Regions from separate parts of the Rhizobium sp. YTUHZ045 genome, predicted to be linked through region 1. Evidence: riboswitches for the same ligand, from Rfam matches in the RefSeq annotation. Region 1 holds a riboswitch; the other holds the start of a gene.
What was found. A riboswitch is a leader RNA that binds a small molecule or an ion and turns the genes downstream of it on or off. The one in region 1 is predicted to bind S-adenosylmethionine.
Positions count from the first base shown of each region.

Region 2: it holds a riboswitch for S-adenosylmethionine, as region 1 does, so the genes downstream of both, metA (homoserine O-acetyltransferase MetA) here and NMA58_RS00870 (O-succinylhomoserine sulfhydrylase) in region 1, are expected to answer to the same signal.

Region 1 covers NZ_CP101432.1:171,145-175,560, forward strand. Annotated here, with positions in the region: gene NMA58_RS00860 (hypothetical protein) at 1-52, shown strand, start outside; gene apaG (Co2+/Mg2+ efflux protein ApaG) at 102-494, opposite strand; gene NMA58_RS00870 (O-succinylhomoserine sulfhydrylase) at 719-1,903, opposite strand; SAM riboswitch at 1,948-2,026, opposite strand; gene NMA58_RS00875 (2'-deoxycytidine 5'-triphosphate deaminase) at 2,101-3,195, shown strand; tRNA gene NMA58_RS00880 (tRNA-Gly) at 3,243-3,316, shown strand; gene NMA58_RS00885 (hypothetical protein) at 3,591-4,416, shown strand, end outside.
Region 2 covers NZ_CP101432.1:4,022,581-4,026,996, reverse strand. Annotated here, with positions in the region: gene NMA58_RS19775 (GntR family transcriptional regulator) at 1-168, opposite strand, end outside; gene NMA58_RS19770 (aldose epimerase family protein) at 299-1,321, opposite strand; gene metA (homoserine O-acetyltransferase MetA) at 1,440-2,363, opposite strand; SAM riboswitch at 2,413-2,490, opposite strand; gene NMA58_RS19760 (ABC transporter ATP-binding protein/permease) at 2,644-4,416, shown strand, end outside.

The sequences.
Region 1 (4,416 bases):
GTTCGAAGCAAAGCCGGATACCCGGACGGCCTCGGATCCTTTTGATCTCTGATGCATGTCATCTGGGGGTGAATCGGGCATATCCACTTTGGGGCCGGCGCTCAGTTCAGCACGCGCAGCAACCCCGGCGAATCAAGCGAGAAGGCGGGGATGTCGACGTCGAATAGCTCGCCTTCATCCGTTTCCATCTGGTAATGGCCGAACATCAGGCCTGAGGGCGTGTCGAGCGGACAGCCGGAGGAATATTCGTAGGTGTCGCCCGGGCTGAGCCGCGGCTGTTCGCCGACGACGCCGGGGCCGGTCACCTCGTCCACCACCCCGTTCTGGTCGGTGATGTTCCAGTAGCGATTGATGAGGCGAACGGCGACGCCGGAATTGTTGCTGATGACGATCCGGTAACCCCAGACATAGCGATCGTCTTCCGGATCGGATTGCTCCTCCAGATAGAACGGTTCGACCACGACTTCGATATCTCTTGTGAGGGCGCGATACATGCCTTGCACCATAGTCAAGATATGTTACCCGTATCTTATAAAGAGGCCCCGTCCGTCAAGAAACGGAACGTTGATCAGCGGTCAAATGGTGATCATCGTATGGTTTTCGATCGTTAAGCCTAATCGTCAGCGTTAATTTTACTTCGCAACGCCGGCGCGCGGGTACTTGTTCCCGCAGATCGGCGGCCGGCTCCTCATTGAAGTCCGGCCGCTATTCCAGTCGATCAGGCCGAAACCTTGGAAAGCGCCTGCGCGAAATCCTCGATCAGGTCGTCCGTATCCTCGATGCCGGCCGAAAGCCGCACCGTGCCCGGAGAAATGCCGAGTTCGGCACGCGCCTCTTCCGTCAGGTTCTTGTGCGTCGTCGTTGCCGGATGGGTGATCAGGCTTTTGCTGTCGCCGAGATTGTTGGAGATCTTGATGATCTCAAGCGCGTTCTGCAGCGAGAAGGCCGCCTCCTTGCCGCCCTTCAGCTCGAAGCAGACGAGCGTCGAGCCGCCGGTCATCTGCTTGGCGATGATGTCAGCCTGCGGGTGATCCTTGCGGCCGGGATAGATCACCTTGGCGACCTTGCCCTGCTCTGCCAGGAAATCGGCGATCTTCGCCGCATTCTCAGTCTGCTGCTTGACGCGCAGCGGCAGCGTCTCGATGCCCTTCAGAAGCGTCCAGGCATTGAACGGCGACATGGCCGGGCCGGTATGGCGGAAATAGTCGTGCAGGTTCTCGTCGATCCATGCCTTGTCGGCGAGCACCACGCCGCCGAGGCACCGGCCCTGGCCGTCGATATGCTTGGTGGCGGAATAGACGACGATATGGGCGCCGAGTTCGAGCGGCTTCTGGAAGAGCGGCGTCGCGAAGACGTTGTCGACGATCACCTTGGCGCCGACCTGGTTGGCGAGCTTGGCGACGCCTGCGATATCGATTACTTCGAGCGTCGGGTTGGTCGGGCTCTCCAGGAAGAATACCTTGGTATTCGGGCGGACCGCCTTTTCCCAATTGGCGAGATCCCGGCCGTCGACCAGCGTGCACTCGATGCCGTATTTCGGCGCAAGCGTTTCCACGACCCAGCGGCAGGAGCCGAACAGCGCGCGGGCGGCGACGATGTGGTCGCCTGCCTTGACCTGGCAGAGGACGGCGGCGGCGACGGCCGCCATGCCGGAGGCGGTGGCGCGGGCATCTTCAGCGCCTTCCAATGCGCACATGCGCTTTTCGAACATGTCGTTGGTTGGGCTGCCGTAGCGGGCATAGATGAAGCCGTCCGTTTCGCCCTTGAAGCGGGCTTCGGCCGCTTCCGACGTCTCATAGACGAAACCCTGGGTGAGATAGATTGCCTCTGATGTTTCGCCATATTGCGAACGCAGCGTGCCGCCATGCACGAGTTGGGTTGCCGGGCGCCAGGTCTTGCTCATGCCATCACCTTCACATAACAAAAAAACCGGCCGCAAAAGCAGACCGGTTTCATAACCCGGTCTTTTTAGCCACTTGTTTAACGTGGCTGCAAGCCGACCGGCCAAATCACCACGGGATAATTCTGCAATACTGCTGTTAGCTGCTTGCGTCAATTCCCCGAGTTTGGTTTTGTCGGCGGCAAAATGATGGATGGGGCATGATGGCTCGCGAAACTGGAATTCTGGCGGACCGCGCGATTGCGGCACTGTTCGAAACGGGGCGTCTGAACTCCGAGCGGGAGCTCGACCGCGATCAGATCCAGCCGGCAAGTCTCGACCTGCGCTTAGGAAGCAAGGCGTTTCGTGTGCGCGCTTCCTTCATGCCCGGCCCCTCGCATCTGGTCTCGGACAAGCTCGATCGGCTGAGCCTGCACGTGATCGACCTTTCCCAGGGCGCGGTGCTCGAAACCGGTTGCGTCTATATCGTGCCGCTGATGGAGAGCTTAGCGCTGCCTGCCGACATGTCGGCTTCGGCCAATCCGAAGAGCTCGACCGGCAGGCTCGATATCTTCACCCGCGTCATCACCGACTACGCCCAGGAATTCGACAAGATCCCGCCGGGCTATTCCGGCCCGCTCTATCTCGAAATCAGCCCGCGCACCTTCCCGATCGTCGTGCGCCGCGGCTCGCGCTTGTCGCAGATCCGCTTCCGTGTCGGCCAGTCCGTGCTCGGCGAGCCGGAACTTCTGAGGCTGCATGAAAGCGAAACGCTCGTTGCCAGCAAGCAGCCGAACGTCTCGGGCGGCGGCATTGCGCTGTCGATCGATCTCACCGGCGACAAGGACGGCCTGATCGGTTATCGCGGCAAACACCATACCGCCGTCGTCGACGTCGATGAGAAGGACCAGCACGATATTTTTGATTTCTGGGAACCGCTCTACAGCCGCGGCCGCAACGAGCTGATCCTCGATCCCGACGAGTTCTATATCCTTGTCTCGCGTGAAGCCGTGCATGTGCCGCCGGATTATGCCGCCGAGATGACCCCCTTCGATCCGCTGGTCGGCGAATTCCGCGTCCACTATGCCGGCTTCTTCGATCCGGGCTTCGGCCACGCGCCGGCCGGCGGGCGCGGCAGCCGCGCCGTGCTCGAAGTGCGAAGCCACGAAGTGCCCTTCATCCTCGAAGACGGGCAGATCGTCGGCCGCCTGGTCTACGAGCACATGCAGGAAAAACCGGCCAGCCTATACGGCTCCGGCCTCGGCTCCAACTACCAGGCCCAGGGCCTCAAGCTCTCGAAGCACTTCCGGATCTGAAACGCGACTTGACAGCCGCCCCCATCTGTTGGAAATCTCAGCGCATCGCGGGTGTAGCTCAATGGTAGAGCAGCAGCTTCCCAAGCTGAATACGAGGGTTCGATTCCCTTCACCCGCTCCAGCGATCCTTCCGGCGACGCGCAGAAATGTTCATTAAAGAACACGATAGCCTGAATATTACTTAGGCTCGCGGGTAACAATATGCGATGACAGTTGGTGCCTGCTAACTTCCTTTAGTGGCGCATACCCCGATATAATCCATCTGCCGCCAGAAGTTGACCCTGAATCAATATTTATACAATGGTTGTGTCGATAGTAGCGACAATGGTTGCTCAACGCTCTAAAGAGTTGAACGCAACTTTTGATATTGATTCGTTGGCATGGGAGCTATTTGTGTGACGTATTCCGAATTCGAATTGACGCGCCTCGATCCAAATACGTTCGAACACTTGGTAAACTCATTGGCGTTGCACGTGCTAGGTGCTGGGCACACGGGATTTGGGCCTGGACCTGATGGCGGTCGTGATGGATTCTTCGAGGGCGCTTCGAATTATCCAAGCGAAAAAGATGCTTGGTCCGGGATATGGTATATCCAGTCAAAGTTTCACGCGCCTAACCTTTCCAAAGACCATGGCAAATGGCTTTTGGCTCAACTGGAAGAAGAGCTAAAAGCCTTCGCCGCTCAAAATACGAAGCGCAAATGGCCGGACATCTACATCCTCGCCACCAATTTCGACCCCTCTGGCGTACCTGAGACCGGTGTATATGATCAAGCCAAAGCGTTAGTGAAGAAATACCGCCCGCAGCTAGTTAAGCGGTTCCACATTTGGGGTGGAGCAAAAATTCTCAGCCTGCTCTCCACATACGAGGCTGTTGCGGCCCAGTATGGCGAGTTTGTAACGGCTGGACACGTAATCAGAAATATTTACAAAACCCTAAATGACGCCTCTGCGGACGGAGACGACATATTAAGGCATTTTCTTGTTACGGATTTTCAGGGCCAGCTCTACTCCAAGCTTGAACAAGCAGGCTCCGACGAAGAGGACAAGCCACCTCTACAAGACATATTTACAGACCTTCCCTTTATAACGCCGGCAAAAAACCAACTTGCGGCGAAAGCTTTAGCTAAATCACTTGCTTATCCTCAAGCTCTTCCCGACGACGTCGCCGACATCGACCTTTGGGAGAGGTGGCAACGCGACCCCGAACGAGCACGCATCT
Region 2 (4,416 bases), 650 kb from region 1:
AGCCTCGGCAAGGTCGCGCTCGCCCGGCAGCGCCGTGCCGGCCTTCAGCAAGCCCTCCTGAATGAGGCTGGTCAGCGCCTGCGCCAGCCGCTTGTAGAGCGGCCCGGCCAACGCTTCGTCGCGCAGGCCGCGTCTATTGAGTTCAGCTACTAGACTGGTTCTATCCATGGGTAGACAATAGAACCTATATAGAACCAATCGGCAAGTCTGAATCGGACAAGGCATAAAAAAACCCTCTCCGGCAAACCGAAGAGGGTTTATAACGGTCAAATTTGACAGCCGTGCGTCTCTAGAATGCTCAGCTCTTGGTGAAGATGTAGTCCGTCTCCTGGCGCAGCACTTCGCCGGGGCGCAACACTGCATTCGGAAAGCCTTCGTGGTTGATCGCATCCGGCCAGACCTGCGTTTCCAGGCAGAAGCCGGCGAACGGGCCGTATTTGCGCCCGCCGAGGCCGGGAGCACCTGTATTGAGCTTGAAGCCGGCATAGAACTGCACGCCCGGCTCGGTGCTGCGCACTTCCAGCGACACGCCGGAATAGAGGCTGCGGGCGAGTGCCACAGTCCGCTTGGCGGTGCGTTCGCGAGACAGGCAGAAATTATGGTCGTACAATGCCTGTTCATTGCCGACGAAACGCTTCATCGGAGCCATCTCGCGGAAATCGAATTCAGTGCCGGCAACGGGCCGGATTTCGCCGGTCGGCACCTGCTTTTCGTCGGTCGGCAAATAGTGATCGGCGGCGATCATGATGTCGTGGCCCAGCGCATCGTCGCGGCCGTCGAGATTGAAATAGGCGTGCTGGCAGACATTGGCGAGCGTCGGCTGGTCGCTTGTTGATTCGTAGGTGATCGACAGCTCGCCGTTGCCATGCACCCGGAACGTCGCCTGGATGGTGCAATTGCCGGGGTAGCCGGCGCGGCCGTCGGGATCGACGATCTTCATCACCAGCCGGTCGACGTCATGCTCGACGATCGTCCAGTTGCGCTTGCCGATGTTGTCGCTGCCGCCATGCAGATGCGTCACGCCGTTTTCGTTCCGCTCGAGCTGATAATCCTTGCCGTCGAGCGTGAACCTGCCGCCGCCGATGCGATTGGCGCAGCGGCCGGGCGTCGCGCCGAAATAGGCCGAGTAGAGCGGGTAGTTGTCGAACTCCTCGAAGCCAAGCTGCAGCGGCGCGTCATGTCCCGCAAGGCGCAGATCCTGGATGACCGCGCCCCAGGTGATGATCTTGGCCGTCAGGCCGCCGCCATTGATGACGACGCGATAGACGGTTTCGCCCGCCTTCGTCTGCCCGAAAACATCCCGCTCCAACTTATCCGACATAATCGACCGTCCGTTCCTTTGCGCGTCCGATAAGACGCGCGGCGCTATAGAGTTCCGGACCGGAACCTGCCCGCATTTGCTCCAAACCGCAACCGGGCAGGTCAGAAAGAAATGCCGGTCAAAGATCCATGCCGATCTCTTCGACGTCATAGGGCGTCGTCTGGTAAATCTCATTGATCCAGTTACCGAACAAGAGGTGCGCATGGCTGCGCCAGCGGTTCTGCGGCGCAAGCGTCGGATCATTATGCGGGAAGTAATTATGCGGCATCTTGATCGGCACGCCGGCATCCACATCGCGGAAATACTCATCCGAAAGCGAGGTGGAATCATATTCGACGTGGTTGAACATGTAGAGCCGCCGGCCCCTCTTCTCGTGCACGAGGCATACGCCCATCTCGCTGGATTCCATCAGGATTTCAAGGCTTGCGGATTTCTCGATATCTTCGCGGCGCACCTCGGTCCACCGCGACACCGGAACCTCGAAATTGTCGGAAAAGCCGTTCAGATAGATGGAGGAAGGCTTCAGGTTTCGGTGCCGGTAGACGCCAAAGGCCTTTTCCTTAAGCTCATATTTCGGAACGCCGTGGAAGTGATAGATCGCCGCCATCGCGCCCCAGCAGACGTTCATCGTCGAATGGACGTTGGTCTCGGTCCAATTAAAGATCTCCTGCATCTCTGCCCAATAGGTAACGTCCTCGTAGGGCAGAAGCTCGATCGGCGCTCCGGTGATGATGAAGCCATCGAACTTGCGCTGCTTCACCTCTTCCCAGGTCTGGTAGAAGGCGAGCAGGTGATCTTCGGATGTGTTCTTCGCCTTGTGGCCGCCGATGCGGATGAGAGACAGCTCCACCTGCAGCGGCGAAGCGCCGACGAGACGGGCCATCTGCAGTTCGGTCTTGATCTTGTTGGGCATCAGGTTGAGCAGGCCGATCTGCAACGGTCTTATATCCTGACGGATCGCCATCGTCTCGGTCATCACCCGCACACCTTCCTGAACCAGGGTTTCGAAAGCGGGCAGCGTATCGGGGATCTTGATGGGCATTTGCGGTCAACTCGATCGAAAATAAAAAACCGGCGGCGAAAAAATCGCTACCGGTCCGCACGCGGCCCTTTAGCGACTTTTTTAACGTGGCTGCAAGCCGGCCGGCCAAATCACCACGGAGTGCCTTAATTAGTCCCAGTTGAGCCGCGAATCAACTCCGAATGCATGCAGGAGCGGAGCGCCAAGAATCATCACAGTTTAATGACTGATAAAATCTGTTGATAGACCGGTAACGCCACCATGTTAATAATGACAGTATGGGCGGTGTTGGAAAAGCATGATGGCAGATAAGATCGAGGGGAGGCCGGGCACCAGGAGGCAGGATAAGGTTGGTTACGACTTCAGCCTGACATATCGCCTCGGAGTAATGTTCTCGGCATTCTGGAATTCTGAAGTGCGTGGCAAGGTGCTGTTTCTGGCAACCGTGCTGATCCTTGTCATCCTTCTGACAGCTTATGGCCAGGTCATTCTGAACGAGTGGAACGCCCCCTTCTATGATTCGCTCGAGCGCCGCGATCTCGGCGAATTCTTCCATCAGCTCGAAATCTTTGCGATGATCGCCGGCACGCTGCTGCTGCTCAACGTGCTGCAGGCCTGGCTGAACCAGATGACCGCGCTCTATATGCGCGAGGGCCTGTCGCGCGATCTCGTCAATCAATGGCTGAAGCGCAAGCGGGCGCTGCGGCTCGCCTCGAGCGGCCTGATCGGCGTCAATCCCGACCAGCGCCTGCACGAGGATTCCCGTAACCTCGCCGAAAGCACAACAGGGCTCGTTCTCGGCCTCTTACAGTCAACCATTCTTCTGGTGAGCTTCATCGGCGTGCTCTGGGAGCTGTCGAGCGGCTTCGTCTTCCACATCAGCGGCCACAGCTTCTCCATTCCAGGCTACATGGTCTGGGCAGCGATTTTTTATGCCGCCTCCGCCTCGGTGCTGAGTCAGGTCGTCGGCCGCAAGCTGGTCAAGCTCAATGCCGACCGGTTCTCGAAGGAGGCCGAGCTTCGTTTCACGCTGATGCATGCCAATGAGAACATGCCGGCAATCACCGTCGCTCGCGGCGAAGAGAATGAACGCCGGCGCATCAACACCGACATCAGTTCGGTGCTGAGGGTGGTCAAGCGGCTCGCCATGGCCAATACCAATCTCACCTGGGTTTCGGCCGGCTACGGCTGGCTCGTGATCGTTATCCCCATTATCGTTGCCGCACCCGCTTATTTTTCCGGCGGCCTCACCCTCGGGCAGCTGATGATGTCGGTCGGCGCCTTCAACCAAGTCAATACGGCGTTGCGCTGGTATGTCGCCAATTTCGGCCCGATCGCCGAATGGCGTGCCACGCTGATGCGCGTCACCGACTTCCGCCAGGCGCTGCTCGACATGGACGAGGACTTTGGCGTGAAGGGCAGCATCGCCTATGAAAACACCACCCCCGACAAGCTGACGCTGAAGGATGTGGTGATCAATGCCAAAATCGGCGAAGACATCGAGGAATGCGGCGGTTTTCGCCTGCGTGAAACCGATATCGTGATCAAGGCCGGCGAAAAAATCATGATCAACGGCGATCATAGCGTCAACCGCAAACTGCTGTTCCAGGCCTTGGCCGGGCTCTGGCCGTGCGGCAGCGGCACGATGGGTCTGCCGCCGATCGACGACATGCTGTTCGTTCCGCAGATTGCCTATATTCCGGGCGGCACTCTGCGCGAGGCGCTTGCCTTCCCCGAAAGCCCCGATGCCTACGAGCAGGCTGCCGTCGAGGCGGCCCTTGAAAAGGCCGGCCTGCACTCTCTGATCGCAAGGCTCGATACCCGCGCCCGCTGGGACAAGTTGCTCGACGGCGATGAACAGAAGGCGATCGGCTTCGCGCGCCTGCTGCTGGTGCGCCCGCGCTGGATCATCTTCGACGAAGTGCTCGAGGGCATGGAGCCGGAATGGCAGGAAACGATGTGCAGCGTGCTGACTTCGATACCCGAAGCCGGCATGATCTATATCGGCCGCTCTGAAACCTATCTGGAGGCGCTGCAGCCGCGGGTGCTGCATCTGCAGGCTCTGCCTTCGAGA